3 regions of the Arthrobacter sp. GmRoot5-12 genome follow, and region 1 is predicted to be linked to each of the others. Evidence: riboswitches for the same ligand, from Rfam matches in the RefSeq annotation. Region 1 holds a riboswitch; each other region holds the start of a gene.

Region 1 (10,355 bases):
CAGCGGGTGAAGGCCACGCTGGGCCAGAGTTTCGGGCTGCTGGTACAGGCCATCCGCCGCGCGTCCCGGCTTGCTGTGACCATGGAAGCCCGCGGTTTCGGCGGCGGCAACCGGACCTGGGCCCGGGAATCCACGTTCAGCGCGCTGGACCTTGGGGTGGTGGCCGGCGGTGTCCTGGTGGCCGGCCTCGCGCTATTTGCTGCCCTGGCCGCCGGGACCTGGAACATGGTGTGGCTGGGCAGTTGATGTTGGCGGTCCGGCGCAGGTGATTCCTATCGCATGCAGTGGGTAGAGGCTTCCCCGATGCCCCGTACCAGTGCCCGATCAAGGCCCGCCTAACTCATTTATGATATATTTGCGGGTATGACGCAGGAGACCGCTGAGCACGTTGCCGCCATGTTGAGGGATGCCCGGAGCGAGAAGGGCTGGACCCAGGGCCAGTTGGCCGCCGAGCTCGGCACCAGCCAGAGCGCCGTTGCCCGGATGGAGCAGGGCAAGCAGAACCTGAGCCTGAAGATGATCCAGAGGCTGGAGAAGATCTTCGACCGCAGCATCGTCAACGTCGGCAAGCCGCAGATGACGCACCTGCGGGTGGAGGGCGGCCGTACCCTCTCCGGTGCCGTGGATGTCAACAGCAGCAAGAACGCCGGCGTCGCCCTGCTGTGCGCCAGCCTGATCAACCGTGGCACCACCGTGCTCCGCCGGCTGGCACGGATCGAGGAAGTCAACCGCATTGTCGAAGTGCTGACCAGCATCGGCGTCGAGTGCACCTGGCTTAACGACACTGACCTGCGTCTTCGCCGTCCCGCCGTCCTGGACCTGGAAGCCATGGACGTTGACGCGGCGCGCAGGACCCGCAGCGTCATCATGCTGCTGGGTCCCCTTCTGGATGAGTCGCGGGAGTACCGGCTGCCCTACGCCGGCGGCTGCGACCTCGGCACCCGCACCGTGGAACCGCACATGCAGGCGTTGCGCCAGTTTGGCCTTGCCGTGGAAGCCACGGCCGGTTTCTACACGGTCCAGGCTCCGCCGGCGGACGCGCAGGACCGCTCCTTCGTCCTCACCGAACGCGGGGACACCGTCACCGAGAACGCCATCATGGCCGCGGCGCACCGGCCGGGAACCACCGTGATCCGCAACGCCAGCCCCAATTACATGGTGCAGGACCTGTGCTTCTACCTGCAGATGCTGGGCGTCACCATCGAGGGCGTGGGCACCACCACCCTGAAGATCACGGGCCGGCCCGACATTGACGCGGAGATCGAGTACTTCCCCTCCGAGGATCCCATCGAGGCGATGAGCCTCATCACGGCCGGCATCGTCACCAATTCCGAGGTCACGGTGCGGCGGGTGCCCATCGAGTTCATGGAAATCGAGTTGGCCACCTTGGGCCAGATGGGGCAGAAGCTGGAAATTTCGGGCGAGTACATGGCCCGCAACGGCCGCACCCGGCTGGTGGACGTGACCACCAAGCCCTCCGAGCTGCATGCCCCGGAGGACAAGATCCATCCGATGCCGTTCCCCGGGCTGAACATCGACAACCTGCCGTTCTTTGCCGTCATTGCCGCGAACGCCGATGGCCAGACCATGATCCACGACTGGGTCTACGAGAACCGGGCCATTTACCTGACAGAGCTGAACAGGCTTGGGGCGCAGGTGCAGCTGCTGGATCCGCACCGGATCTACGTCAACGGGCCCACCAAGTGGCGCGCCGCCGAGGTGGGCTGCCCGCCGGCGCTTCGTCCGGCCGCCTGCCTGCTGCTGGCCATGCTCGCCGCCCGGGGCGTGTCCGAACTGCGGAACATCTACGTGATCGAGCGTGGCTACGAGGACCTGGCGGAACGCCTGAACACCATTGGCGCCAAGGTGGAGTACTTCCAGGACTAGCATTCACGGTTCGTCATGAATCGCCGGGGCCCCTCGAATGCCGGACAAGTATCGCAGAATGTTCGTATGCGTACTTTTGGCGTAGAGGAGGAACTCCTGATCGTTGATCCGGAGTCCGGGGAACCCCTTGCCCTGGCCGACGCCCTCCTGGCCGGCCACCGCGTTGCGGCTGACGATCTTCCCGTGGACCCGGAGGTCCATCACTCCGGAAAACAGGCGGATTACGACGACGAGATGGGCTTGAGTGCCGAGCTGAAGCTTGAGCAGATCGAGACCCAGACCCGTCCGTGCCTCGAATACGGGAGCCTGCTCGAACAGATCCGCGCGGGCCGCGCCCTGGCGGACCAGGCCGCCAGGAAGCATGGCGCCCGGGTGGCGGCCCTCGCCACCTCGCCCTTGGCCTCCACCACCCACACGACGCCCGACCCCCGGTACGCCAAAATGCTGGAGCGCTTCGGCCTCACCGCCCAGGAGCAGCTGACCTGCGGCTTCCATGTGCACACGTTCATCGAATCGCCCGAAGAGGGCGTGGCGGTCCTGGACCGGATCCGCGACAAGCTGGCGGTGCTGACGGCCCTGAGCGCCAATTCACCCTTCTGGAACGGCGTTCCAACCGGGTTTGAAAGCTACCGCACCCAGGCCTGGAACCGGTGGCCCACGGCGGGCCCGGCCGGTATTTACGGGACGTACCCTGCCTACCGGCGCGTGGTGACGCGGCTGCTGGAAAGCGGCGTCATGCTCGATGAGGGCATGCTGTACTTCGACGCCCGGCTGTCCCGCAACCACCCCACCGTCGAGGTTCGCGTGGCGGACGTCTGCCTTCGTGCCGAGGATGCAGCGCTCATTGCCGTGCTGGTCCGGGCGCTGGTGGAATCCGCCAGCAGGGAATGGCAGGCCGACGTGGATCCTGCGCCGGTTCCCACCGTCCTCCTCCGGATGGCCTCGTGGCAGGCCAGCAGCGCCGGGCTGAGCGGTGAACTCCTGGATTTTGGGAATTTCCGGCCCGCACCGGCCGCGGACGTGGTCCGGTCCCTGGTGGATTACCTGGCTCCCGTCCTGTCCGAACAGGGGGAGCTGGCACTGGCACGGCAGGGGGTGGAGGACATCATCGCCCGCGGAACAGGAGCCGCCGAACAGCGCCGCGCCCGGGACAAGGCGCTGGCGGGACCGCCCCCGGAGGACATGGGGTTCGGCGCCGTGGTGCGGCAGGCCGTCAATGTGACCATGCGGGATGCCCTGGATCTAGCTGACGTGGAGGGCACGCCCGAGCTGCTGCGGGTCCGCCAGAGCTGACCTTCGACGCGCATATCCATTCCCGACGCGCAGATTCCTCCTCGCGGCCCATATTTGGTGCGCGCCAGGGAATCTGCGCATCGAGAGTGAGGAAGCGCGTCGCCCGGACCCAGAGGAGCTAGGCTTCCCGCGCGGCTAGATCTGCTTGAGTGCCTGTTCCAGGTCGCGGAGGAGGTCCTCCGGGTCCTCGAGCCCTACCGAGAGCCGCACCACGCCGTCACTGAGCCCAATGGCGGCTCGCCCTTCCGGCCCCATGGCGCGGTGCGTGGTGGTGGCGGGGTGCGTGATCAGGGACTTCGAATCACCAAGGTTGTTGGAGATGTCGATGATGCGCAGCCCGTCCAGCAGTGCGAAGGCCGCTTCCTTGCCGGAGCGCCCGCCGGAGGGAGCCAGCTCAAGCGTGAGGACCGTACCGCCGGCGCTCATCTGCCGTGCCGCCAGGTCGTACTGCGGGTGGGACTTGAGCAGCGGGTACCTCACCCAGCTCACGGCGGGCTGTTCTTCCAGCCACTCTGCGAGCCGGAGCGCCGTGGCGGAGGAATGGTTCACGCGCAGGCTCATGGTCTCCAGGCCCTTGGTCAGGACCCAGGCGTTGAACGCCGAGAGTGCGGGCCCGGTGTGGCGCATGAGCTGTTTTACGGGACCGTCGATGAACTCCTTGGTGCCCAGGATGGCGCCGCCCATGACCCTGCCCTGGCCGTCGATGTGCTTGGTGCCGGAGTAGACGATGACGTCGGCGCCCAGGTCACCGCAGCGCTGCAGCAGGGGAGTGGCGAAGACGTTGTCCGCCACCACCTTGGCGCCGGCGGCATGCGCAAGTTCGCTGACCGCGGCGATGTCCACGATCTCCTGCATCGGGTTGGACGGGGATTCGAAGAAGACGGCGGTGGTGGGCTCGGAGAGGGCCTCGCGCCACTGGTCCAGGTCCGGCCCGTCCACGAAGACGGTCTCCACGCCCCACCGGGGAAGGATCTCGTTCAAAATCACGAAGCACGAACCGAACAGCGACCGGGCGGCCACCACCCGGTCGCCGGCAGCCAGCAGGGCACCAAGCGCGGTGAATACCGCGGACATTCCCGACGCCGTCGCGAAGCAGGCTTCGGTGCCTTCCAGCAGCCGGAGCCGCTCCTGGAAGGTGGCCACGGACGGGTTGCCGTAGCGGGAGTAGACAAAGCGTTCGTCCTCGCCGGTGAAGGCGCGTTCAGCTGCTGCCGCGGATTCGTAGACGAAGCCGGAGTTCAGGAAGATGGCCTCGGACGTTTCCTGGAAGTTGGTGCGGTCCAGCCCGCCACGGACAGCCTGGGTGTCGGGGTTCCAGCCGGGGGCGTCTTGGTTGAAGGTCACTTAGTTCTTTCCGAGGTTGGTGGGAAGGCCGCGGTTTTTCCAGCCGTTGACGGTGCGTTCGCCATAGCGGTCCGGCTCGCCTTCAAAGCCCTCCAGCACGTTGTAGGAGGTGAAGCCGGCCCGGGTGGCCGCGATGGCTGCCGCGATGGACCGCTGGCCGGAGCGGCACAGGAACACCAGTTCGGTTGAACGGTCCTCGGGCGCCTGCTGGCTGAGGTCGTTGATGAAGTCGGGGTTGGGGATGCCGCCGGGGAAGGTCCACTGGATGAAGAGGGGGTCGTTGTCCGTGGCCTTGGTGTCCGGAATGCCGATGTGGGCCCATTCGCCCTCGGTGCGGACGTCCACCAGGATGGCGCCCTGTTCCAGCTTCTCCCATGCTTCCTGGGGCGTGAGGTCTCCCGCGTAGCTCATGCGTGGCCCTCGCCGTCGAACTCGCCTTCAAATTCGGCGTCCAGTTCATCCACTGCGGTGGCAACCGCGGCATCGGCCGAGGCGATTGCCGCCGGAAGGACCACTGCCTGCGCCACGATCACGCTGGTGCCGTTGAAGGTGGCTGCCGGGCTGCCGTGCAGCACATAGCCGTCGGCCAGGGCCGTGGAGATCCGCTCGCAGAATGAACGGTCATCCGGGCCGGTGATCAGGCGGTAGGACAATTTTTCGTCAGGGGCAGGTGCGTCAGACACGACGGATCTCCTTCTTTCACGCTTGCAGCTCGAATCGGTCGATATGCCGAGTATTCACCTGAGGCACCCCGCCGCGAAAGGGAGGGTTGCCGACCGGCCAGTCAGGGCTTCACACCGGTACTCATTACTCCCCAAAAACGTAACATCTGCCGCGCCAAGCCGCACCGCCGCCGTCGTCATGTTCCGTAATTGAGCAGCGCTGAAGGGAGGCGCGGGGTTGAAGGAAAGCGCGACGGCGGACATCGCCGCAGGTGGGCGGCCCGCCACGTGCCGCCCGGGGCCGCGGGGCCGATAAAGTTCTTACCGGGGCGCCGCCCCGTCGTCACAGCAATGAGCACCGGGGGTCCTGTCAGCATGCGGGCAAACACATCGCGCCACCAGGCCGCCATCCGCGGGACCCGCCGGCCGTCCATCGGTGCGTTCCTGGCCGCGGCCATCGTCAGCCTCCTTGCCCTGCTGGCGGCTGCGCCGGCGCATGCGGCGGACGCTACGCCGGAGAAGGGAAAGCCCTGGCTGGGCGCGGTGCTCGAGTGGGGCGAGGACACCGCCGCAGGCTTCAGCGGCCGGCTTGGTGCCAGTCCGGCCGTCTTCGGCCACGACATCACCATCCCCTACCGCGATTCGGAACGGAACGACCTTGACGGCTTCCTTCAGCAGGCCGCGTCCCTAGGCGCCCACGCCCTGCTCACGGTAAAGCCGTCAGTGCCCCTGGACCAGCTCGGCACTGCGGAAGCGGCAGCATTCGCAGCGCAGGTGCGCGACCTTACGTCCGGGCTCAAGGGGCAGCTGCTGATCCGGTTCGCCCCGGACATGAATGCAAGCTGGGTGGCCTGGGGCCAGCAGCCCGCCGCGTACCGGCAGGCCTTCAGGGCTGTGGCGGCAGCGTTCAAGACGTACGACGGCGGCCGGCCCACCTTGGTGTGGGCGCCTTACCTGGGCAAGGACTACCCCTTTGACCGCAACCGGGATGCCCCGCAGCCCGGAAGCGAAGGCTTTTCCCTCCTGGACACGAACGGCGACGGGGCCTGGAACTCAAGCGACAGCGCCTACGCCCCGTACTACCCGGGTGACGACGCAGTGGACTGGGTGGGGCTGGCCGCCTATCACGACGACACGGCCGGCGGCCCCGCCGTCAACTCCCAGCCGAGGGCCGGCGAGCTCCAGGACATGCTGACGGCCTCCGGCGGCGAAAACTTCTACGGCACCTATTCCGAGGGGCGCAACAAGCCGTTCCTCCTCCAGACCTCTGCTTTCTACAGCCCCGCGTCCGGCGGCGCGCAGGAGGCGGACATCAAGGTGGGCTGGTGGGACCAGGTGGTGGGAACTGCCACTTCCCCAGCTTTTGCCGGGACGGCCGCCGTTGTCTGGGACGAGCGCACCAGCACCAGGGATACCGGCGTGGCGAGCATCAGCTGGCTGCTCACGGGACAGGCGGGCATCGCCAAAGCGGCCCTGGACAGGCTGAAGGCAACGCCAATGGTCACCGGGCCGGTCACCGAAGTGGCATCCGGGAGCACCTACGTCCGGGCCAACACGCTCTCCGGGGCTGCCGCCTGGACTGTTGCCGCCGCCATGGCCATCCTCCTGGTGGCCCTGTGGCGGATACCCCGCCGGATCAACGCAGCCACGGCCTGGGGCTACCAGGATCCCTCCGCCAGGGACTCGCGCATCGATCTGCTGCGCGGGATGGCCATCGTCTTTGTGGTGGTGAACCACCTGGGCATGGCATCGCTGTTCCAGCTGCTCACCCAGGAGGCCGTGGGCTTCGTGTCGGGTGCGGAACTGTTCGTCCTGTTCTCCGGACTGGTGGTGGGCATGGTGTACGGGCCCAAGGCCAGGGAGGACTTCGGGCAGGTGGTCGACCTCACGACCCGCCGCGCCGGCAAGCTCTACCTGACGGCGCTGGCCGTGCTGATCGGCGTCTTCCTTCTGTCCCTGCTCCCGTTCTTCCACACCGAGGCCCTGACCACGTTCGTGGACCAGGGGACCGGTGGCGCCGGGCACAACGGGGCCGGCCGGACCTACGACCTCTATGCGGGCATGTCATCGCTGTTCCAGTTCCCCGTCCCGCCCCAGGTGCTTCCGGCCATCGTGCTGCTGCAGTTCGGTCCCTGGCAGTTCAATGTCATGGGGCTCTATGTGGTGCTGTTGCTGGTCAGCCCGCTGATCCTCGCGGCGCTGAACCGCGGAAAGGCCATCTGGGTCGTGGCGGTATCGGTTGCCGTGTATGCGGCAGGTGCCATGACCAGGTTCCGGATCCTGCCCTCGCAGTTCGAGGACTCCTTCCCGCTGCTGGTGTGGCAGGTGCTTTTCGTGCTTGGGCTGGTTGCGGGCTACCATCGGCGCAGCATCACAGCGTGGCTGTCGCGCCACACGTGGGTGGTGGTTGCCTGCACCACGGCAGCGTTCGCTTTGGCCTTCCTGTCCTGGGGCAACCCCTACCTGGCCAACGCCTATGACGTCCGACTGGCGCTTCTGCCGGATGCGTCCTACCGGGCAATGTATGACGCCTTCTTCGGCCGGACATACCTGGCCCCGGGCCGGCTGCTCAACGTCCTGGTCCTGGTGGTGGCTGCGTACGCATTCCTCAGCGCTTACTGGAAACCGGTGGACCGGGCCCTGGGCTGGTTCCTGGTCCCGCTGGGCCGGGCCACGTTGTACGTCTTCATCATGCACGTGGTGCTGATCGCCGTCGTGGCCAACATCCCGGCCCTGCAGCAGCAAAGCATCCTCCTCAACACCGTGGCCTACGCCGTGGTCCTGGGGCTGCTCTGGGTGATGGTCCGCACCAGGTTCCTCTTCCGGATCATCCCTACCTAGCCCGGGGCATGAAAAATGCTGCGGCACGGGCGTGCCACAGCATTTGATCATGTACCACCCGGCTGCCCGGTGGCCTCTTACGAATCCGGGGGTCTCAGACCAGGCCCGGGTAGCTGGTCATGATGTAGTCCGCAGCGGCAGGACCCTTCATGCGCAGCCCGTTGCGGCGCGGCGGGATCCGGTGCTTCATGGCTGCCCAGAAGGTGGACTCGGTGCCGGCCGGCTGCTGGTTGAGGAAGCACCAGCTGGTGTACAGGCCGTAGAGGCGGTCGCGGTCCATGCTGGAACCAGCGGCGTGGTCGGGGTAGGTGGCTTCGTGGAGAAAAGTATCGAACTGCGAATGTGCCATGATGGCTTCCCTTCGCTAAGTGCTCGGCGCCGCCGTTCGGCTACAGCAGCAAGATTTGATGCCCTGCACATGGCCATCGAATCTATAGGTTGGGTCCCGTGAAAAGCATCTGGGGCCTCAGCGTCGTCAGCGCCTGTCTACGATGTAGACTTTACTCGTAGACTACAAGTAAGGCAACCGTCTCGATTAATCCGGGCCGCCACTTCCACCGCTAGGACAACACCATGAATCCCCCGCACGCTTCCGGCCGCACCCCCGCCAAGGCCAGGCTGAGCAGGGAGGTCGTGCTGGCCAAGGCCCTGGAACTGGTTGATGCCGAAGGACTGGATGCACTGACCATGCGCCGCCTGGGGCAGGAGCTTGGCCGGGACCCGATGAGCCTGTACCGCTACGCCGAGAACCGCGCGGCGCTGCTGGACGGGGTTTCTGAGCTGGTGCTCAACCAGCTTCCGATTCATCCGGAGGACCCGGATTGGAAAGCGCAGCTGCGGAGCATCGCCCACAACCTGCGGATGCTGGCGCTCAAGCATCCCAACGTTGTCCCCCTGCTGGTGACGCGGCCCCTCTCCACGCCGCTGGGCATGCGTCCGCTGGGCACACTGCGGCCATTGGAGCAGATCCTGACCCTGCTGGTGGCAGCAGGATTCGAGCCGGCTGATGCGCTGCACGTCTACCGCGCCTACTACGGCTTCCTCTACGGGCACCTCCTGAACGAACTGCAGGAGTACGTGGTGGACCCGGAAGAGAACGAGGTGCTGCTGCGGTTGGGGCTCCACCGGCTGCCCGCGAAGGAATTCCCCCGGCTGCGTGCGCTGGCGCCGGCGTTGGCTGACTACGACGGCGCCAAGGAGCTTGACCAAGGGCTCACCATCCTGCTGTCCGGGCTGGAAGCCCAGCTTTCACGGCAGGCGGCAGGCTCCAGCGCCTGACGGAGCAGCCGTGTAAAGGCGTGGTCGTTGAGCGGCCGCTATTCGAATGACGCCCGGCGCCGGTCCTGGAGGCGGGTGTTCCAGACGTCCGGGCGGTTCACCTGGAACCTGCGTCCGGTCAGCGCCTTGGCGTTCAGCCTGACATAGTTTGCCTTTTCGCCGGGCTGCCACGGCTCCAGGCCAAGGCTGTCCACCGCATCTTTGACGGCCTGGTCTTCGATGATCCCGGTATTGCCCCGCGCCACCACGCTCCAGGCCAGTTCGGTGGTGGGGTCGTAGCCGTCGATCTCCAGCGCGGCAGGGCGTTCCATTTTCGCGTCCCACAGTTTTGAGCCGGGTGCCGTGCGGAAGACGATGCTGCGCAGGTGGACAACGTAGTTCACGGGGAAGATTTCCGGATGTCCGTCCACCACGATGGCCAGCCTGCCCACCGTGTCGGTGTCAAGGAGTTCCCAGCAGTCGTCAAAGGACAGTTTTTCGATCGGCAGCTTGTGCGAGTCCATGGTGCACACCTTACGGGTGATGCCGGGGCGGGAAAAGGGCCGGCCCTGCCTGTTGCGGGCTAATGGATGCCGGCGAAAAGTCCGCTCAGTTCTGTGGTCAGTTCCTTTTGCACAGACGGGGTGCCGATCTCCCTGCCGTCAATCCGGTTCACGGGCGCCAGCAGGCGGACACTGGAGATCAGCCAGACCGCGTCTGCGTCCAGGAGGTCCTGTGGCACCAGCGGCCCGTAGCCCAGTTCCCAGCCCGCCGCCTTGGCGGCAGCAAAGAGAGCCCCCTGTGACGTTCCAGGCAGGATGCCGCTGTCCAGCTGTGGTGTGATGAGGCGCTTCACTGTTGTGCCGTCGTCGGACTTCTCCACATGCGCCAGCAGCACCGTGGAGGTGGGCCCTTCCAGGACCCGGCCATCGGAGGACGTGAAGATGACGTCGTCGGCGCCCTGTTTATGCGCGTGGCGCAGCGCTGCCATGTTGACGGCGTAGGAGAGCGTCTTGGCGCCCAGAAGCAGCCAGGGTGCCCGTTCGGCCACGTCACTGTCGTAGCCGCGGT
Region 2 (10,355 bases), 1.9 Mb from region 1:
TCCGGGCCCATGTCATAGGAGACTGAGATGTCCAACGGATGGTCTTTCGAAACCCGCCAGATCCATGCAGGCCAGGAGCCCGACAGTGCCACCGGAGCCCGCGCGCTCCCCATTTACCAGACCACGTCCTTCGTGTTCCCCAGCGCCGAAAGCGCAGCCAACCGCTTTGCCCTCGCCGAACTTGCGCCCATCTACACCCGGATTGGCAACCCCACCCAGGATGCCGTCGAACAGCGGATCGCCAGCCTTGAGGGAGGCCTGGCCGCTTTGCTGCTGAGCTCGGGCCAGGCCGCCGAGACGTTCGCGGTGCTGAACATTGCGGAGGCGGGGGACCATATTGTGGCGAGCCCCAGCCTTTATGGCGGAACGTACAACCTGTTCGCCCACACCCTGAAGAAGTTCGGCATCTCGGTCACCTTCGTCCAGGATCCCGACAACCTGGACCAGTGGCGCGACGCCGTCCAGCCGAACACCAAGCTCTTTTTCGGTGAAGTGGTGTCCAATCCCCGCCAGGACGTCCTGGACATCGACGGCATCTCCGAGGTGGCCCACCAGGCAGGCGTGCCACTGATCGTGGACAACACCCTGTCCACGCCCTACCTGATCCGCCCACTGGAGTGGGGTGCGGACATCGTGATCCACTCCGCCACCAAATACCTGGGCGGCCACGGCTCCGCAATTGCCGGCGTGATCGTGGACTCCGGCAAATTCGACTTCGGCAAGGACCCTGAACGGTTCCCCGGCTTCAACACCCCGGACCCCACCTACAACGGCCTGGTCTACGCCCGCGACCTAGGCGCCGACGGTGCGCTGGGTGCCAACCTCTCCTACATCCTCAAGGCCCGCGTCCAGCTGCTGCGCGACCTTGGCTCGGCGGTTTCCCCCTTCAACGCCTTCCTGATCTCCCAGGGCCTGGAGACGCTGAGCCTGCGGGTGGAACGCCACGTTGCCAACGCCACGGAAGTGGCGCGCTGGCTGGAAGGACGGGACGACGTCGAATCCGTCGCCTACGCCGGGTTGCCCTCCAGCCCCTGGTACGAGCGTGGCCGCAAGTACGGGCCCAAGGGAACGGGCGCCGTCGTGGCCTTCAACCTTGCCGGCGGAGCGGAGGCGGGCAAGCGCTTCGTCGACGCCCTGGAGCTGCACTCCCACGTGGCCAACATCGGCGACGTCCGCTCCCTGGTCATCCACCCGGCGTCGACCACCCACAGCCAGCTCTCGCCGGAGCAGCAAGCGGTGGCCGGGGTGAATCCGGGACTGGTCCGGCTCTCTGTTGGCCTGGAGCACATCGATGACATCCTGGCCGACCTGGAAGCGGGTTTCCGCGCTGCCAAAGGCGCCCAGAGCTAAAAGCGCGCCAGGGCTGACGCCGGGAGGGCCGGCAAGCGGGGAAGTCACAACCAGTCACACTCTTGGCCTGGAGCGGGGGGTGTTTCGTACACTCGAACCAGGTCATGAGTGCCAGTGACAGCCCCGGCTTGCTGGCCGGCAACCCTCCATCCGCGGTGGGGTGCCCCGGGTGAGGACCTGGCCTGCCGGTCAGACGACGGCAGGCAAGCGCGTAGAAGAGGTCTTGCCATGACGGTTACCGTCGCCCGAACCACCATCCCCGAACACGGAATTGTCCGCTACGCCTCCATCGGAGGGCTGGAACTTGAAGCCGGGGGATACCTCCCGGACGTCACGCTGGCCTACGAAACCTGGGGCACGCTCAACGCCGACGCCAGCAACGCCATCCTGATCGAGCACGCCCTGACCGGCAGCACCCACGTGACCCGCGGTGACACGGACGAAGAAGGCTGGTGGGAACAATTGGCCGGTCCCGGCGCTCCCGTGGACACGGACAAGTTCTTCGTGGTGTCCGTCAACATCGTGGGCGGCTGCTACGGGTCCACGGGCCCGTCGTCGGCCGCCCCGGACGGAGCCCCCTGGGGCTCCCGCTTCCCCCTGGTCACCCTGCGGGACAGCACGGTGGCAGAGGCCCGGCTGGCTGACCAGCTGGGCATCAGCAGCTGGTTCGCTGTCCTGGGCGGATCCATGGGCGGCGCCCGCGCCCTTGAATGGGCAGTGACCTACCCGGAGCGGGTGCAGCGCTGCGCCGTCATCTCCGTGGGCGCCGCGAGCACGGCGGAACAGATCGCCTTCGCGCAGGCCCAGACCCTGGCCATCCGGCAGGACCCGCACTTCAACGGCGGCGACTACTACGGCGGCCCCTGCCCGGAAGCCGGGCTGGCACTTGCCCGGCGCATCGCCCACATCACCTACCGGTCCGCGGCTGAACTGGAAGGCCGCTTCGGCCGGGAACCCCAGGCGCCGGAGTCGCCCCTGAAGGGTGAGGCTCTGGCCGCCCGCGGCCGCTACCAGGTGGAAAGCTACCTGGACCACCAGGGCAGCAAGCTCGTGAAGCGCTTCGACGCCAACAGCTATATCGCCCTCACCGAGGCGCTGATGAGCCATGACATCTGCCGGGGCCGCGGAACCCTGGCCGAAACCCTGGCCAGGTCCACCGCCAGGTTCTTCGTGGCCGCCGTGGATTCGGACCGGCTGTATTTCCCGTCGCAGTCCCGTGAGCTGGCCCAGGCCCTGCCGGGGGACGTGGACGTGCACGTCATCCAGGCGCCGATCGGGCACGACGGGTTCCTGACAGAGATCGGGCAGCTGGGCAGCCAGCTCCGGAGCAGCTTCCTGGCCTAGCGCCGCGCATGTGCATTCCTGCAGATGCCTTCTGCACTAATCGGCGTTGAGGTTGCACCGCAGGCAGACCATACTCAATCGAATCCGGTGCGTTCGTGGTGTGCATCACACCCGGCCGCCATTGATTGGTCCCCGTGGTGTCGACGACGACGCCGAAGGAGTTCGCATGAGTACGGAAAGCTCCGCCGCAAGGCGCACAGAGGAAACCGACGTCAAGGCTTCAGGCCTTAAGAAGGTGGTTACGGCCTCCATGGCCGGAACCGTTGTTGAGTGGTACGAGTTCTTCCTCTACGCCTCGGCTGCCACCCTGGTGTTCGGAAAGGCCTTCTTCCCCAACGCCGGCACAGAACTGGATGGCATCATCGCCGCCTTCCTCACTTATGCCGTCGGTTTCGTGGCCCGCCCCATCGGCGGCATCGTCTTTGGCCACTTCGGCGACAAGTTCGGACGCAAGAAGCTGCTGCAGCTGAGCATCATCCTGGTAGGCGTCTCCACCTTCCTCATGGGCTGCCTGCCCACGTTCCAGCAGATCGGCTACTGGGCTCCCGCACTGCTGGTGGTCCTCCGGTTCGCCCAGGGCTTTGCCGTTGGCGGCGAGTGGGGCGGCGCCGTCCTCCTCGTGGCCGAACACAGCCCCAGCAAATCCCGCGGTTTCTGGGCCAGCTGGCCACAGTCGGCAGTGCCGCTGGGAAACCTGCTTGCCACCGCCGTCTTGTTCACCCTGTCCTCCACGTTGACCCAGGACGCCTTCCTGGGGTGGGGCTGGCGCGTAGCGTTCTGGCTGTCCGCGGTGATCGTCCTGATCGGTTACTACATCCGCACCAAGGTCAATGACGCACCGATCTTCCTCGAAGCCCGCAAAGAGGTCGAAGCCGGCCACAAGGGCTACGGCGTCGCTGAGGTATTCCGGCGCTACCCCCGCGGCGTCTTCACCGCCATGGGCCTGCGCCTGGCGGAAAACATCCTGTACTACCTCGTGGTCACGTTCTCCATCACCTACCTGAAAACCGTGGTCCAGGCCGACACCACCCGCATCCTCCTCCTGCTGCTCCTTGCCCACGCCCTGCACTTCGCCGTCGTGCCCATGGTGGGCAAGCTGTCGGACCGGTTTGGCCGCAGGCCCGTCTACATGGCCGGCGCCATCATGGGGGCCACCTGGGGCTTCTTCGCCTTCCCCATGATGGACACCAAGAACGATGCCATCATCCTGGCCGCCATCATGATCGGCCTGGTGTTCCACGCCTTCATGTACGCCGGGCAGCCTGCCATCATGGCGGAAATGTTCCCCACCCGGATGCGCTACTCCGGGGTTTCCCTGGGCTACCAGGTGACGTCGATCGTTGCAGGATCCCTGGCCCCGATCATCGCCGCCTCGCTCCTGGGCGCCTACAAGTCCTCCGTCCCCGTGGCGGTCTACCTGCTGATCGCCTGCGCCATTACCGCCGTCGCGGTCTACTTCCTGAAGGAAACCCGCGGCATCTCGCTGCACGACGTGGACGCCGCCGACGCCCAGGGCACCGCCGACCTCCTTGCCGCCCGCAAGAAGTAGCAGGATCCGTGAAAGCCGCCGTCCTGTACTCCACCGTTCCCGCCGCCCCCACCACGGGGGCCGGCAACGGGAAGCAGACCTACTCCGAGGCCGCTCCGCTGCTGGTGCAGGAACTGGAGCAGCCGGAGCCCCGCGCCGGTGAGCTTGGTGTTGCCATCACCTACTCCAGCCTCTGCCACTCGGACCTCTCGGTGGTGGACGGTTCCCGCGTCCGGCCGCTGCCCATGGCCTTGGGCCACGAGGCGGTGGGTCGGGTGGTGTCCGTGGGGGCCGGCGTGTCCGACGTGTCCGTGGGCGACCATGTGGTGCTGGTCTTCGTGCCGAGCTGTGGCGGGTGCCGTGCATGCCTGGCCGGCCGGCCGGCCCTCTGCCACCGTGCCGCAGAGGTCAATGGCTCCGGCGACCTGCTGCACGGGCCGGCACTGCTGCGGACTCCGGCAGGGGAACGGATCAACCACCACCTTGGCGTCTCGGCCTTCGCCGATTACGCAGTGGTGGCAAGGGAATCGGTGGTGGTGATCGACGACGACGTCCCGGACACGGTTGCCTCGATGTTTGGTTGCGCCGTGCTCACCGGAATGGGTGCAGTGTTGAATACCGCGGCTGTAAGTCCGGGGCAGTCCGTAGCGGTGTTCGGCCTCGGAGCCGTGGGCCTGTCAGCCGTCATGGCAGCGCGCCTCGCCGGAGCCGCCGACGTCATTGCCATCGATCCAAACCAAGGCAAGCACCAGCTGGCCCGCGACGCCGGCGCCACATCGGTGGGAACGCCGGAGGACGCGGCACGGCTGATCGCGGAAGCGTCCGGGGACGGTGTGGACGTTGCCATTGAAGCAGTGGGATCAGCAGGCGTTATCGCCTCCTGCCTGGAGCAGGTGACGCGGGGAGGCGCCGTGGTGTCGGTGGGCCTGCCCCATCCGTCCGCCCAGTTGACGGTGCCGGCCCTGCAGTTGGCCGGGGCGGGAAAACGGCTGCTGGGCTCCTACATGGGGGATGCCGTGCCGGCGCGCGACATTCCGCAGTACCTGGCGTTCTGGCGCGAAGGCAGGCTGCCGGTTGAGCTGCTGCACACTGACACCCGGCCGCTCAGCGAGATCAATGAGGGCCTGGACGCGCTGGCATCCGGGCAGGTGGTAAGGCGGCTGTTCCAGGCCTGACTTGTGCGGGGGGCCTGGGTCCGCAAGAACAGCGCTTACCCCGCCAGCACCCCGGAGCGCTCCTTCATTTCCGCCTTGAGTGCCGCAATCACCGCCTGGACCGGTGCGGACCGGAGCGACTCCGGGCGGGCAACGGCCCAGATGGGGAGCTGGCGCTCAAAGTCGGCTGCCAGGACGGGCACGAAGTCCCCGCAGCCCGCCACCATGAAGTTGGGCAGCAGCCCAATGCCCGCACCCTGCCGCACCGCCTCCACCTGGGCGAACACGCTGGTGGCCTGGAAGCTCGTCCTGGGCAGCGGAAGCTGCGAAGACCAGCGCGGCCCCAGCTCCGCCACCTGGAGTGCGGATTCGACGTAGGACACAAACCCGTGCTGCCCCACGTCGTCGAGCGTTTCCGGCAGACCATGCCGGGCGGCATACGCTGAGCTGGCGTAGAGGCGCAGGTAGTAGTTGCTCAGGAAGATTGTCTGCGCGGTGGTGACGTCCGCCCGGCCCACCACGATCTCCAGGTCCACGCCCGACCGGTTCTGGCTGACTTTCCGGGTGGCGCTGAGCATTTCGATGTTCAGCTGCGGGTTTTGCTGCTGGAGCCGCACCAGCGACGGGGTGACGAACACTGCTCCCACGCCGTCCGTCGTGGCGACGCGGACCAGGCCGGCGAGGGTGCTTTGGTCCTGGCTGATCAGGCCGGACAGCGAGCCAAGGGTACCTTCGATCGCCTCTGCCGCTTCCACGGCCGCGGCACCGAGCTGCGTCAGCTCCCAACCCTGCGGGCTGCGTTCCAAAGTCCGGCCGCCCAGTTGCCTGTCCAGGGCGAGGATGCGGCGGGAGATGGTGGTGTGGGTTGTTCCCAGCGTCTCGGCTACCGCGTTGAACCGGCCCAGGCGGGCAACGGTGAGCAGGATGAGCAGGTCGTCGGGGCTTGGCAACCGTCTCAGGTCCACTGCGGTCCTTCCTTCGATGTGCAGCAATGCACATGGCCTCTGTGATTTTTCCCCTTGATTGCACTCTAACAGGGTGTGATCGTTGACAGACATGCCGGCAGTACGGCTGGAATGGAAGCAAAGGAGCTTACTCGTGGCAGTTATCGGTTGGATTGGCCTGGGCAACATGGGCGGCCACATGTCCGTAAACCTGGCGAAAGCCGGGCATGATGTGCGCGGTTTCGACCTCAACCCGGCAGCCCTGGCAGCCGCTGAAGCAGGCGGCGTCAAGCGGACCGCCAGCATCGCCGAGGCGGTGGATGGTGCGGACGCCGTGTTCACCATGCTGCCCAAGGGCGAACATGCCCGTGCGGTGTATCTCGGCGGGGACGGCGTGCTGGCGCACGCGGACACCCGGACGCTGCTGATTGACTCCTCGACTATCGACGTCGCCTCCGCCCAGGAACTGCACGACGCCGCTGCTGCCGCTGGCTTCCGCTTCGTGGACGCGCCAGTGTCGGGTGGAATGAGCGGGGCGGAAGCGGGAACGCTTACTTTCATGGTTGGCGGCGAAGAGGGGGCCGTGGCGGACGCCACGGGCTACATCGGCCCCATGGCCGCCAACATCATCCCCACGGGCGGCCCCACCACGGGGCAGGCGGCCAAGATCTGCAACAACCTGATGCTTTTCATCAACCTGGCCTCCACCGCGGAGGGCGCTGTGCTCGCCGACCGGCTGGGCCTGGACAAGCAGGTCTTCTGGAACATTGCCTCTGTCTCCTCGGGCGACTCGTGGGCACTGCGGACCTGGTACCCGGTGCCCGGCGTGGTTCCTACCGCAGCCTCGAACAACGGCTTCGCGCCCACCTTCACCACAGAGCTGGCGAACAAGGACATTGGGCTGGCCATCAGCGCAGCCGAGGATACCGGCACGCCCCTGGAGATCGGCAGGCACGTCCAGCAGCTGTTCCAGCGGCTTATTGACGCCGGTGACGCCTGCAAGGACTGCTCCATGATCATCAAGCTCGTGGACGGCTCACTCGAACCCGCCAACCCGGCGCCGTCCGCCAACTAGCCCGCACCACGCAACGCAGGAAAAGAGACTCCCCGTGGAAACCATCCCGCACTACATCAACGGCACCCGCGTCAGCGACGCAGACCGCTTCGGCCCAGTGTTCAATCCCGCGACCGGTGAACAGGAGAAACAGGTGGCGCTTGCCTCGGCGGCACGGACAGAGGAAGCCATCGCGGCTGCCCGTTCCGCGCTGCCGGCCTGGCGGGCCACCAGCCTGGCCCGGCGGACCGGCATCTTCTTCCGGGTCCGCGAAATCCTGACCCAGCGGAAGCCCGAGCTCGCCGCCATCCTCACCAGCGAGCACGGGAAGGTCCTCTCCGACGCAGAGGGCGAAATCGCCCGCGGCCTGGAGAACATCGATTTCGCCACCGGCCTGTCCCACATGCTCAAGGGCGAGCGGTCCGAGCAGGTCTCCACCGGGGTGGACGTGCACTCCGTCCGCCAGCCGGTGGGCGTCGTAGCCTGCATTACGCCGTTCAACTTTCCGGCCATGGTGCCGCTGTGGATGATCGGCAGTGCCCTGGCCTGCGGCAACACCGTGCTGCTGAAGCCCAGCGAGAAGGACCCATCGGCCGCCGTCTTCATCGCGGAGGCCTTCGCCGAAGCGGGCCTGCCGGCCGGGGTGCTGAACGTGGTCCACGGTGACAAGGAAGCCGTGGATGTCCTGCTGGAGCACCCGGACGTCAAAGCCGTGAGTTTTGTCGGCTCCACTCCCGTTGCCCAGTCGATCTACAAGCGGGCGGCAGAACACGGCAAGCGGGTGCAGGCGCTGGGCGGTGCAAAGAACCACATGGTGGTGCTTCCCGACGCCGACCTGGACATGGCTGCCGACGCTGCGGTTTCGGCCGCCTACGGGTCAGCCGGCGAACGCTGCATGGCCGTCAGCGTCCTGGTGGCCGTGGGCAACATCGCGGACGACCTGGTGAAGGCAATCTCCAGCCGCATGGCGGGTTTGAAGATCGGCCCGGGAACGGACCCCGCGTCCCAGATGGGCCCCTTGATCACCGCGGAGCACCGGGACCGCGTGGCCTCCTATGTGGCGGGGGCCGAAAATGAAGGCGCATCCGTGGTTGTGGACGGGCGCTCGCAGCAGTTCGATTCAAACGGATTCTTCATCGGCGTCAGCCTGGTGGACCACGTCAAGCCGGGCATGAAGGTGTACGACGACGAGATCTTCGGCCCGGTCCTGTCCGTGGTCCGCGTCGATACCTACGGCGACGCCGTGAAGCTGGTCAACGACAACGAGTTCGGCAACGGCACGGCCATCTTCACCCGTGACGGCGGGGCGGCCCGGCAGTTCGAGTTCGACGTCGAGGCAGGCATGGTGGGCGTCAACGTGCCCATTCCGGTTCCGGTAGGCACGTTCTCGTTCGGCGGCTGGAAGAACTCGCTGTTCGGCGACACCCACATGTACGGCCCGGACAGCATCCGGTTCTACACCCGGGGCAAGGTGGTGACCACGCGCTGGCCGGATCCCTCCACCTCGGTGATTGACCTGGGCTTCCCGCAGGTCCACTGAGCTTGACAGGAGCACTGAACGCATAAAGGAGCGCCACCGGGCAGGCCCGGTGGCGCTCCTTTTACTAGCCGTTCATGATGTCGCTGCGCCGCTTCATGTAGTCCTCCATGGACAGCTCACCGTTGGTGTACTGCTGGTCCAGTTCCGCGAGCTTGCGGGCGCGGTACCCTTGCGGTGCTGCCGGCGGCGGGGGAGTGGCCGGCGCTGGGGACTGTCCCGGCGTCGGCTCTCCGGGACGCGGCTGCTGAGACCCCTGCTGATCAAAGCCGGGCTGGCCAAAGCCTGGCTGACCAAACCCCTGTCCCTGCGGGGGACCGTAGCCGGGGTCCGGCAGAGGCTGCTGGCCGTACTGGTGGGGCAACGGCTGCGGGTCGCCCAGGGGCTGCGGCCGCTGGATACTGCGGAAGCCGCCGGAGAAGTAGTCCTGCTGGGTATAGCCGTCGCGGGGCTGGTTGCTCTGCGGCCCGGCCGAGCCTGGATACTGGCCCGGTCCCGGGTACTGGCCGGGGCCGGGATACCCGTCTTGTCCGTGTTGCCCCGGGAACTGTTCAGGGAAGCGCCCGGGCAACGACTGGTCCCGGTCCCGCCGTGCCACGGACCGCCGGTACATCCGCATGGCCATGGGGACGACGAAGGACAGGACGATAATCCAGAAAAACAAGCTGCTCACGGTGCCGCGCCTCTCGAGTGTTGTCCTTCCAGCCTAACCCCGGGCGGCCTTACCGGCGGCTGGGCTCCGACGTTCCCAACGGGCCCTCACCCGCACCCAAGGGAACGCCCGGACCGAAGACGGGGCCCGGCGTCGGCCGCTTTGCCGTGATGCCGTCCCCGGAGGACTGGCGGCGCAGCCGCCGCAGCACCCACGGCACGAAGTATTCGCGCGCCCACACCAGGTCCCCGCTCCTGGCCTCGCGCCAGGTCCGGGGCGGCAGGGGCTTGGGCTGCAGCGGCTCCAGGGAATGCTCAACGTTGAGCGCGTCCAGCACCATGGCCGCTATGGTGTGGTGCCCCAGCGGGGAGAAGTGCAGCCGGTCCTGGTCCCACATCTGCGGATCGCTCAACTGCCGCAGCGACCACATGTCCGCGATGATGGCGTCGTGCCGCGTTGCCACCGTCCGCAGGTTCTCGTTGTAGATGGCCACCTTGCTGCGGATCCTGCCGAGCACTGACGAGCCGGTGTCAGGTCCGTTGAACAGGACCACCGTGGCACCACCCAGGGACAGGATCTGGACCACGGAATCGAGCTTTTCGGCCAGCACGTCCGGGTCGCCGCCCGGGCGGATGAGGTCGTTGCCGCCCGCCGACAGGGTTACCAGGTCCGGCTTCAGCTCCAGGGCAGGCGCCAGCTGCTGGTCAACGATCTGCTGCAGCAGGCGGCCGCGGACGGCCAGGTTGGCGTAGGCGAAGTCAGGCTGGGTCCTGCCCAGCTCCTCGGCCACCC
Region 3 (10,355 bases), 910 kb from region 1:
CGCAGCTTCGAGGTGTCCGCACCGCGGGCCTGGAGCCCATCGATTTCCTGGAAGAGGGCTTCGAGGTTCACCACGCAGCCGTTGCCGATGATGGGAACAGCGTTGGGGCTGAGAATGCCTGCCGGCAGCAGCTTGAGTTCGTACTTTTCACCGCCTACGACGACGGTGTGCCCGGCATTGTTGCCGCCATTGGGCTTGACGACGTAGTCAACACGGCCGCCCAAAAGGTCGGTGGCCTTGCCTTTTCCTTCGTCGCCCCACTGGGCTCCTACGATCACAATTGCTGGCATGGGATCCTCCCCCATTCGTTCGGGCTGCCCGGGTCCAGCCATCTGGTGGCGGGCCCATGCAGCGCCGTTCATGAGAATGCCCCGAACATACCGGCCTTCGCACAGCCGCAGCACGGCACGGCGAAGCAAGAGTTCCGGGGCTCTTACCACCCAAGTTTAGCCGATGGGGCACTTTGTCCACTGTTGTGGCCCGCCGCGGCCCTTTCGCAAATATGGGCCGCGGCGGGCGCCGGGCCTCCTACTCGTCCTCGGCCTCCCCCGAGGGCCGGGACGTCTGCTCGGCGAGCGTGTCCCAGAAGGAGGTGTCGGCGTCGGCAATGGATCCATCCGCGATGGCCGCGGCGGTGGAGGCCAGCGTGGTGACCGTCTGCTTGATCAGGTAACCATTGCTCCGCTGCCCCAGCGCGTAACCATCCAGGTAGTGGTCGGACATGCCGCGCATCTCGAAAAGCAGGGTGGCAATGCCGTATTCCACGGAGATGCCGTTGCGGCTGATGGTCTCGGCGCTGCCGCCCTGGTACCTGCCCAGGTGGCCCCAGCCGGTGGAGTCAACGTTGTTGAAGACAACGGCGCCGAGCCGCTTTGATTTCTCGACGACGGAGGGGTCGGCGTTCGGGGTGGTGGGGTACAGGATGGAGCCGGAAACCAGCTTGCCGTCGCGCTCGGCGCGGGTGCCCTGGTGGTGCAGGTCGATCATGTAGTCAATGCGGTACTTGCGCATCACGTTGTTGTGCAGCGCCTGGGTCTCCGGCTGGACCTTGGCCACATGGTCCCGGTTCAGGTCCACGCCCTCCGCGTTGTAGCGGGTGAGGTGGCGGTCCCCCTTGGCAAGGTAGTCGTCCAGGGAGAAGTTGACATCCCCCATGGCACCGTCCGCGTTGAGCATGGGCACGATGAGGATGTTCACGCCGTCCAGGATGCCTGCCGACTTGCCCGTGCCCAGGTGCTTGACGAACTCGAAGGCACCCTCGGTGGTGAGCTGTTCATTGCCGTGCTGCTGGGTCAAATACAGGATGGTGGGCTTGGCCGGGTCCGATGTGTACTTGACCAGGTGGATGTCGCGGCCTTTGACGGTCTGGCCGATGACCTCCAGCTCCATGGCGGGCTGGCGCGCATCCTGGTCCTTCAGGAACGAGACCATCTGGTCGTAGGTGGCCAGCTTCGACGTGGTGATCTGGCCGTTGCCGTCGTAGGAAGGCCCTTCGCCTACGGCGCCGGCCAGGGGCGCCGGACCTGCTGCGACGACAGCGAGCGACAGGGCGCCTGCGGCGGCGAGGGCCTTGAAAGAAGACAGGGATATTTTCACGTGCGGTACCTCTTTCGAGTGCATTGAGTGGGTCCAGCCGCCATGTCCCCCATCGCGGACTGTGACAAAATCCAAGCAATAATGCGAAATTCTGTCAATTAATTTGACAGTCGTATTTAATATCGGAAGCACTTCAAAACAATGCCAGTAACGATTGAAATGCCGAAAAAGTTCCCGCGCGGACAGCAAAATCACGAAGGCCGGTAATTTACCGGCCCAGCGGAAGAAGTGCCAAGCGAAAGACTCAGTGGTTCCGGATCATTAATCACGCCAATCCTTACAGCCGACACTTTGTATTCCCCTGCTTTGGCTGATACGTCAGCGGGTTTTACCCCGGCCCAGGGTTTGTCAGGTTGGACGTTTACGTGGACGGAGACGAGGGAGCTGATCGACGACAGCAGGTTGCCGACGGCTGTTCCCGCATCAACGACCAGCGCATCGATACCCGCCCCCACCTGCGGCACCAGGCCTGCTGTGAAGATCGTCGCTCGAAGGGCGTCCTGAATCACGCCATTGGCACCGTTGGTCAGAGTGCTGAGGATGATGTTCAGAAGGGTTCCGCCGATTCCGAGCCCCAGCAGCTTGGAGGTGACGAGGGGTGGAGGGGCCGTACCGGCCAGGAAGTCATTCAGCTTCAACGGGCCGGTAGCAACGACAATCTCGGCCACCGGCACGCCCAGGGTGCCCACCACAGTCACAACAGAGCGGGACTCGATTGTGGCCTCACGTATGGCCGCAGTCAAGGCATCCGCAACTCGAATCTCCCACTGGTTCAGGAGCTGGGTGACTTTGGCAGTGGCCTTCCCCGTCACGGTGCTGTCCAGGACCGTGTGGTTTGCCACTTGACGGTTAAGTCCCAGCGTCCCATCGGTGAGCGCTGCAATGTCTATCCGGACGGTACCGGCCGCGAGGTCGACAGCGACCGTATTCTCATTGTCGACCAGCGTCTCTTCCATGAGGGCGCGCACTGCGCCAAGGCTGGGAGCTGACAAAGTGGCCGTTGTGGAGGCCGAACTGTCCAGCAGTCCCAGAACAGGATCAAGCAAGGAGTTCAGGCCGCTGGAGATTGCGGTGGTCAAGGCACCGGGGGCAACCAAAGCCGTCAACTGGTTCGGCACATCGTCGAGCTGGGATTCTCCGCTCCTGCTGAGAGCCCCAATCGCAGGGACGCTGGTCCTTAGGTTGAGGCTGGCGATACCGTACTCCCGCGCAACGGCGGGAGTTGCAGCCAGCGTAGGCCAGCCGTTGATCAGGTCGCACGCTTGGACCGATGCGGAGGACGCCACGGCCCCGACGTCGAGGGTGACGCCGGCAAGCGACCCGGGCACGACGTTGCCCAGCGAGATCGTGGCAGCCTGCGGCGCAGTGTTGGCTCCGGTGGCCGTCCCGCCCACGTCCACAGCCCCGGACTGGTCAGTGACGAGCCCGGCGGCAGCGCGGGTTTGTCCGCTGTCCTGCGCCTGCGCCCACTGCGTATAGGTGCCCAGGCCACCAACCGGGAGCCCCAGCCCCAGGCCCGCCGTCACCGGATTAGCGCCAAGGGCCGTGACAGGCAGCTTGCTGATGAAGGCGTCCGGAACGCCTGTCACCGGAGTAGCCGTGAGAGGCAGCGGTGACACCGCACCGTCGACGTTGGTGACTGTGAGACCCTCAACTCCGGCTACGGAATTCAGGTCTGTGCCCAGCACGCTCCCCGTGAGCTGGGTGGCCGATGCCTCGCCGCTGAAGAGCGTGTTGGTGGCGCAGTCCCCCGGAGAGCCGACGCCTACGCTGCCGGCGGCCCATTCGTTGTCCACCCACGCCGCCGTGGTGACCGTAGTGGTTGCCGCCAGGCATACCGCAGCCGCCGCTGCTATCGCCAGGGAGGTGCGCGGGTTCCTGGCCGCGCGGTGGAGGAGGTTCCTGCGCGGAGATGTCATGATGTTCTCCCGGTCCGGGCCCTGGTTCGGCGGCCGGCAGCTACGGCCGCCGCGCCCAGCAGCAGGAGGCCGCAGCCCGCGAGCAGTCCCTGGAGCACCGCCGTCCCTGTGTTCGCCAGCGGTGCTGGCGGCCGCTGCCCCGGCGGGGTCACGGCGTCGTCAATGCCTGCAGCGGTGACCCCAATGCCCAAGGTCAGCGACGTGTCCGGTGGATCCTGCGAACCCGCGGGCCGGTAAAGGATGAAGCGGAGGTAAGGTGAGGGGCCGCCGCGCAGATCCCGCAAGGGAACCAGCACGTCCTGACGGTGTTCGGCCAGCGTCACCGGCGCTATGCGCGGCGTGGAACCGATGGGACAGCGCAAATCCCCGCCCAGGCCGCTGCTTCCCTGCCAGGCGACGTCGCATTCGTCCACGGAAACCAGGTAGGTCCCTGTGCCGGCAAGCCCACCGTCCGCAGTCACCTGCAGCGTCGACTCACCGCTGGGCTGGTCCACCGAAATGCCAATCTGCCAACTGAAGGACTCCCCTGCTTGAAGCGCAGGAAGGGCCAATGGATACATCGACGAAGAAAGGGACAGGAAGCCTGCCGCTCCTGTCTCCGGAACCGGAACCAATGGTTCGTCAGCCACCGCTGCGCCGGGCGCAGCGGTGGCCAGCAAAACTGCGATAACCCCCGCGGCTCTTGCGACGCGCCTGAAGCTGGCTCCCGCCATGTCATTTACGACCTTACTGTTGTGGTTTCGCCGGGGGTTCGTCGTCGACCTCCGCCTGGCCAGTTGCACCGTGTCTCGGCCAGTAGGCCCATGTCACCAGCACGGTCACAGCGAGCGTTGCTGCACCCAGGAACTCCGGCCCCCGTGAAGCCATGACCCAAGCTCCTAAGCCGGGAACGGTGATCAGCACCTTCTGCGCCGTGGCCACCTCGTAGGGCAACGGGTCATCCGAAGTGTTAGCGTCGCCGCGAAGCCTTAGCGACGCTGTGGCCCCCTCCACACTGGGCGGGTCAACTGCCACCACGCGGTGGGTCACCAGGGCGGTCGCCGCATCCCGGCGGACCGACACGACGTCGCCCGGGACGAGATCCTTGGCGGTGACCTGCACGGTCAGGGACAGCGCACCGACTGGATAGAGCGGCTCCATCGATCCCGTACGGAAAACGACGAAGGACGCTTTGAAGAAAAGGCCGAGGACCAGGGAGAGGATGCATGCCAGTCCCAGCAGGGCAACGACGGAAAGCAATACCTCCCTGAACCCCCGGGCCACGCTTCCCACACCCGGCGGGAGCCGGGTTCCGGACGGCACGGCCGCCGCCCGGAACCCGGACTCACGCCTGGCGGACATCCGAAGCACGGGTGGCGGCTACGACTGGCCTACGGTGCTGCTGAAGGTCCACAAGGGGGTGGTCCGCAATCCCTGAAGATCAACGCTTGCATTCGAAGGGAGCGTCATTGCGAAGCAAAGACTCACAGGTGTGCCCGCAGCTGCGTCCGTAGCTCCGGCCGGAAGGTTGATCGGAGTGTCCGAACGGGTGTTCAGGGTCGAGCCAACAGGAACAAGATCAGTTCCATTGGAGGAGAAGTTGGTGGCGTTGCAAAGGTCCTTGTCCACCTCCTTCTTCAGCTGGTACCGAAGAGCACCGTACAGCGCTGCAGAGTTGGTGGCTGAATCAGTTCCGTCGAGCCGGGCAGCCCCCGTCAGCGTGGCCACCAATGATTGGGACTTGTCGGAAGCCCGCAACTGCATCGGGGCGTAGACCGTCGACCCCGGCACGAGATCGTCAGCATTGACGCTGAATGTCAGGGCTCCACCGGGAGCAGTCGGCTCGTCAGCCCAAACCGCCTCGCTTGAAGTACCGGACCACGTGTTCTGCTGCATGTGGTAGACCTTGGTACCCGGGCCGCCGCCGTTCCCGCTCTGGCCGAAGACCCACTCGTTGTCCGTCCACGCAGCGAGAGTGAAGGCTGCGCCGATCCCCAAGACAAGGCCGCCGGCAAGAATAGCGCGGACTTTATTAGCCTTTTGCGAGCGCGGCTTAGCGCTGGTTGATTCAACCATGATTTCCCCCAAATTAGAATTAAACCCCGAACGGTAGGAACCGGGACACGGGTATGGGGGATTATCGGTATTTCCCCCAAAAGACCGATGTTTCTACATCATCATTACTTACTAATTAAAGTCAAGTCGGTGTATTAAATGTTATCAACTGTCGCTTTCTCCGGCGGAATCGTGCGGACGCGCTCCGACGGACGCTGCCGCGCCACATTATGAAACCGAGTTGCCCCGCCGCCACGCTGTCGCTTTAGGTGGGAGTGGACCATCCGGAGCGGCCGAGAGACCTGGCTCAATGACGCCGCAGCAACCACGTCCCGGCAGACTCCTGCCGGCCGAAGGTGCTACTGCCAGGACCGATGGAAAGGAAGATTCCAGCATGTCCCAGAACACCGACCATATCCGCGTGACCCACGCCGGTTCATTGCCCCGCACCCCTGAACTCATTGCGGCCAACGCCGCCAAGGAAGCCGACGGCATCACGCCGGAATTCCTGGAACTCCTCGAAGCCTCCGTAGTGGACGTGGTGCAGCGCCAGAAGGACCTTGGCATCGACATCCCCAACGACGGCGAGTACGCGCACACCATGTCCAGCTCGGTGGATTACGGGGCGTGGTGGAATTACTCCTTCGCCCGGCTCGGGGGCCTTGAGCCAACCACCGTGGACCGCTGGGCCGAGTCCGGCGTCCGCCGCTCGTCCCCCGGAAACGTTGTCCTGACCTCGTTCCCGGACCGGCGCGACCGGCAGGCCTTCAACGAGGCCTACAGCGATCCCGCATCCGGCATCCTCACCCACCGCAGGAGTGTTGCCCAGCCCAAGATCGCCGGACCGCTAACCTACACGGGCCAGGACCTGGTGGCCTCGGACATCCGGAACCTGAAGACCGGGCTCGCCGCCGCAGGCCTCACGGATGGCTTCGTGGCCTCCCTCTCCCCCGGCTCATGCGCGCGGGTAGCCAACGAGTACTACAAGAGCGACGAGGAACTCGTCTACGCCTGCGCTGATGCCATGCGGGAGGAATACAAGGCCATCATCGAGGCCGGCCTTACGGTGCAGCTCGATGATCCGTCCCTGGCCGAAAGCTGGGACCAGATCAATCCCGAGCCGTCCCTGGACGATTACTTGAAGTTCATCCAGCTGCGCGTCGAAGCGACCAACTGGGCGCTGCGCGGGCTGCCGCAGGAGCAGATCCGGCTGCACGTGTGCTGGGGATCCTGGCACGGCCCACACACCACGGACATCCCGTTCGCCGACATCATCGGCTCTGTGCTTCAGGTCAACGCCGGCGCCTATTCCTTTGAAGCGGCAAACGTCCGCCACGAACACGAATGGCGGGTGTGGGAGGACACAAAGCTCCCCGAGGGCAAGGTGATCATCCCGGGCGTTGTTTCGCATGCCACCAATGTGGTGGAGCACCCGGACCTGGTGGCGGACCGGATCGTCCGCTTTGCGGACCTCGTGGGCCGCGGGAACGTCATTGCCTCCACCGACTGTGGCCTGGGCGGCAGGGTGCACCCGCAGATCGCCTTCGCCAAGCTGGAGGCACTGGGTGAGGGTGCCCGCCGCGCCTCGAAGCGCCTCTTCTAGCCGCTCCCGCACCGACGCGCCGGCTGTGCCTTCCATCACCGGAAGGGGCGGCCGGCGTTTCGCTTGCCTGGGCTTGCTAAACTGGAGTAGGCCGACCAGGAGTTGGTCCACCCCAATCAACCGCCACTGATGTGCCGTGCCGCCGTGCGCCCATGTCCGTGGCGGCAGCAACGCCAATCCCCGCAGGAGATCCAGCACTTCATGACAGCCCTGGCACCCGAAACATTCCACGAACAGCTCATGAGCCGCCGCTACGAACCCAGCGTTGCCGCCGTCAACGAACTGTGTGATTCCCTGCAGGAGGCCAAGCCCGGAACCGTGGTGCCCTACGTGGACCCCATGCACGACGTGGAGGAATGCCGCATTATCAGCCTGTTCTCCAACATCGGCGAGGTGGATCCGTCCGGGTTCATCACCCCCGGCGACCAGGACGCTGTTACCCGCATGCTGGGGATCCAGTGGAAGCTTGGCCTGCGCCCGGAGTTCGTCATGCCGTGGAACGTCCACCCCTGGCACGTCCCGGGCGAACCCAACGGCAAGTTCACTCCGGACCAGATCCAGTCAGGCCTGAAGCCCCTGCTGAAGTTCCTGGCCCTGGTCCCCCGCGCCTCGGTGATCGTGGCGCATGGCACCGAAGCCAACCGCCTGGCCAACCTGCTGTTGAAGACCGAGGTGCCCCTCCTCTGGCGCCGCGGCCTGAAGACCTACAAGGTCCGCTCGCTGAGCGGCCGCGCCTTCGCCGGTTCCCCGGCCCGCCAGGAGGAGTACCTGGAGGACATGCGCACTGCCTATGCAGACGCCATGGCCCGCACGGGTATTGCCAAACCTTAAGACCTGCGCCGCTCAGCCTGTGGCATCGGACTCGGTAAACGAAATTCCCGGGGCCGATTCGTCTTCGGCTTCAACCCAGGTGGTGAAGTCGGCGTACGACATCCACGAGTAGTAGTCACAGAACCTGAGACGCGCTTTCTCCTGCTTTCCCACGCTTCGCGCAGCTCCTCCTTTCCGCCCCTGGCCCTTCGATTCTTTTAACCGAAACGAGGGACGGCGCATTCCAGGCCGGATACGACGGCGGGCGGTCACCTTCTCATTGAAAGGTGACCGCCCGCCGTCGTTCGCAGCCCGAACCCCTCCCTGGCAATCTGCACCAGGAAACAGTGCGGGCGTGGGCCCAGGGAGTTATTCGCCCTCGATGGCTGCCTTTGCCGTGGGGTCGGAATCGTTCAGGAACTTCTCGATCCGCTCCGGCTCTTCAGCCTCGCCGATGGCCGACGAGGCCCGGCCCAGGGAGTAGAGGGCCCGCAGGAACCCGCGGTTCGGCTCATGCTCCCAGGGGATGGGCCCCACGCCGCGCCAGCCGTTGCGGCGCAGCGCATCCAGTCCACGGTGGTAACCCACCCGGGCATAGGCGTAGGAGTCGATGGTGCGGCCTTCCGTCCACGCCTCCTCAGCCAGGACGGCCCACAGGAGCGAGGACGTTGGGTGCTTCGCCACCAGGTCCAGGGCCTCCTGGCCGGCCTCAAGCTGCGCGTTCACCTCGGTTTCGGCAGGCAGGAGAGTGGGCTCCGGCCCCATCAGGTTCCGGCGGAACTCGTCCGACATCTAGAAGGTCTTTCCGGCCGAACCGAGCTGCTTGGTGGCTTCCACCACGCGGGCCGCCAGGCCGGCTTCGGCGGAGGCGCCCCAGACGCGGGGGTCGTAGGTCTTCTTGTTGCCCACTTCGCCGTCCACCTTCAGGACGCCGTCGTAGTTCTTGAACATGTGGTCAGCCACCGGACGCGTGTAGGCGTACTGGGTGTCGGTGTCGATGTTCATCTTGATCACGCCGTAGGAGACGGCGTCGGCGATTTCCTGGTCGGAGGAGCCGGAGCCGCCGTGGAACACGAGGTCGAACGGGTTGTCCTTGCCGATTTTGGCACCCACCTGGGCCTGGATGTCCTTGAGGATCTCCGGGCGGAGCTTGACGCCGCCGGGCTTGTAGACGCCGTGGACGTTGCCGAAGGTCAGGGCCGTGATGTAGCGGCCGTTTTCACCGGAGCCAAGGGCATCGATGGTGGCCAGGGCGTCCTCAACGGTGGTGTACAGCTTGTCGTTGATGGCGTTTTCCACGCCGTCCTCCTCGCCGCCAACGGTGCCAATCTCCACTTCGAGGATCATCTTGGCGGCAGCAGTGCGGCCGAGCAGTTCGCGGGCGATGCGCAGGTTTTCCTGGAGGGTCTCGGCGGAGCCGTCCCACATGTGGGAGTTGAACAGCGGGTTCCGGCCGGCCTTGACCTCAGCCTCCGAAGCAGCCAGCAGGGGCAGGACGAAACCGTCCAGCTTGTCCTTGGGGCAGTGGTCAGTGTGCAGGGCGACGTTGACGCCGTAGTTCTTGGCTACCTCGCGGGCGAAGGCTGCGAAGCCCAGGGAACCGGCAACCATGTCCTTGGTGGATGCGCCGGACCAGTAGGCCGCACCGCCGGTGGAAACCTGGACGATGCCGTCGGACTCCGCCTCGGCGAAGCCGCGGAGCGCTGCGTTGAGCGTCTGCGAGGACGTGACGTTCACGGCCGGGTATGCGAAGCCGCCCGCCTTCGCGCGGTCGATCATTTCGGAGTAGATCTCTGGGGTTGCAATGGGCATGCTGGCTCCTCTGCTGAGTTTCGTCTGTGGGTGGAAGACCCTCAAGTAGACCGCTTACGGCTAGGCACCATCCTAGCCATTCCCGGACCACGAGGGTGTTTCGGGTCACCGCTCAGTAACACTCAGACGTGCTGGTTGAACACGTGCCGCCGGATCCAGGCGTGCATGGCGATGGCGGCTGCCGAGGCGGCGTTGATGGACCGGGTGGAGCCGAACTGCTCGATGGACAGGGTGGCGGCGGCGGCCTGGTGGACTTCGGGGGTCAGGCCCGGGCCCTCCTGTCCGAAGACCAGCACGCAGTCGCGCGGCAGCTCGTAAGTCTCCAGGGGAACCGAGTCCGGGAAGATATCGATGCCGATGATCGCCAGCCCCTCCCCCTGCGCCCACTGGACGAAGTCCTCGACCGTGGGGTGGTGGCGGACGTGCTGGTAGCGGTCGGTGACCATGGCGCCGCGGCGGTTCCATCGCCGCCGGCCGATGATGTGCACCTCTTTGGCGAGGAAGGCGTTGGCGGTGCGCACCACCGTGCCGATGTTCAGGTCGTGCTGCCAGTTCTCGATGGCCACGTGGAAGTTGTGCCG

What was found. Region 1 has a riboswitch for S-adenosylmethionine ahead of AC6JAM_RS10285 (DUF1737 domain-containing protein). Riboswitches for the same ligand answer to the same signal wherever they lie in the genome.
Region 2: it holds a riboswitch for S-adenosylmethionine, as region 1 does, so the genes downstream of both, metX (homoserine O-acetyltransferase MetX) here and AC6JAM_RS10285 (DUF1737 domain-containing protein) in region 1, are expected to answer to the same signal.
Region 3: it holds a riboswitch for S-adenosylmethionine, as region 1 does, so the genes downstream of both, AC6JAM_RS05990 (cobalamin-independent methionine synthase II family protein) here and AC6JAM_RS10285 (DUF1737 domain-containing protein) in region 1, are expected to answer to the same signal.

Annotation. Positions count from the first base shown of each region.
Region 1 is NZ_AP046056.1:2,251,116-2,261,470, forward strand. It holds gene AC6JAM_RS10260 (energy-coupling factor transporter transmembrane component T family protein) at 1-246, shown strand, start outside; gene AC6JAM_RS10265 (UDP-N-acetylglucosamine 1-carboxyvinyltransferase) at 364-1,887, shown strand; gene AC6JAM_RS10270 (glutamate--cysteine ligase 2) at 1,954-3,180, shown strand; gene AC6JAM_RS10275 (O-succinylhomoserine sulfhydrylase) at 3,316-4,524, opposite strand; gene AC6JAM_RS10280 (rhodanese-like domain-containing protein) at 4,525-4,935, opposite strand; gene AC6JAM_RS10285 (DUF1737 domain-containing protein) at 4,932-5,207, opposite strand; SAM riboswitch class IV at 5,221-5,336, opposite strand; gene opgC (OpgC domain-containing protein) at 5,562-8,027, shown strand; gene AC6JAM_RS10295 (hypothetical protein) at 8,122-8,376, opposite strand; gene AC6JAM_RS10300 (TetR/AcrR family transcriptional regulator C-terminal domain-containing protein) at 8,601-9,305, shown strand; gene AC6JAM_RS10305 (pyridoxamine 5'-phosphate oxidase family protein) at 9,344-9,808, opposite strand; gene AC6JAM_RS10310 (aminodeoxychorismate lyase) at 9,868-10,355, opposite strand, start outside.
Region 2 is NZ_AP046056.1:386,702-397,056, reverse strand. It holds gene AC6JAM_RS01855 (bifunctional o-acetylhomoserine/o-acetylserine sulfhydrylase) at 28-1,350, shown strand; SAM riboswitch class IV at 1,451-1,566, shown strand; gene metX (homoserine O-acetyltransferase MetX) at 1,579-2,694, shown strand; gene AC6JAM_RS01845 (MFS transporter) at 2,861-4,243, shown strand; gene AC6JAM_RS01840 (zinc-binding dehydrogenase) at 4,252-5,397, shown strand; gene AC6JAM_RS01835 (LysR family transcriptional regulator) at 5,433-6,335, opposite strand; gene mmsB (3-hydroxyisobutyrate dehydrogenase) at 6,475-7,395, shown strand; gene AC6JAM_RS01825 (CoA-acylating methylmalonate-semialdehyde dehydrogenase) at 7,430-8,914, shown strand; gene AC6JAM_RS01820 (hypothetical protein) at 8,979-9,584, opposite strand; gene AC6JAM_RS01815 (SGNH/GDSL hydrolase family protein) at 9,634-10,355, opposite strand, start outside.
Region 3 is NZ_AP046056.1:1,336,711-1,347,065, forward strand. It holds gene AC6JAM_RS05960 (adenylosuccinate synthase) at 1-290, opposite strand, end outside; gene AC6JAM_RS05965 (M14 family zinc carboxypeptidase) at 529-1,620, opposite strand; gene AC6JAM_RS05970 (choice-of-anchor G family protein) at 1,788-3,515, opposite strand; gene AC6JAM_RS05975 (hypothetical protein) at 3,512-4,228, opposite strand; gene AC6JAM_RS05980 (S24/S26 family peptidase) at 4,242-4,856, opposite strand; gene AC6JAM_RS05985 (SipW-dependent-type signal peptide-containing protein) at 4,875-5,570, opposite strand; SAM riboswitch class I at 5,827-5,930, shown strand; gene AC6JAM_RS05990 (cobalamin-independent methionine synthase II family protein) at 5,944-7,152, shown strand; gene AC6JAM_RS05995 (uracil-DNA glycosylase family protein) at 7,354-7,983, shown strand; gene AC6JAM_RS06000 (hypothetical protein) at 7,996-8,136, opposite strand; gene AC6JAM_RS06005 (DUF3151 domain-containing protein) at 8,332-8,754, opposite strand; gene fbaA (class II fructose-bisphosphate aldolase) at 8,755-9,774, opposite strand; gene AC6JAM_RS06015 (TrmH family RNA methyltransferase) at 9,897-10,355, opposite strand, start outside.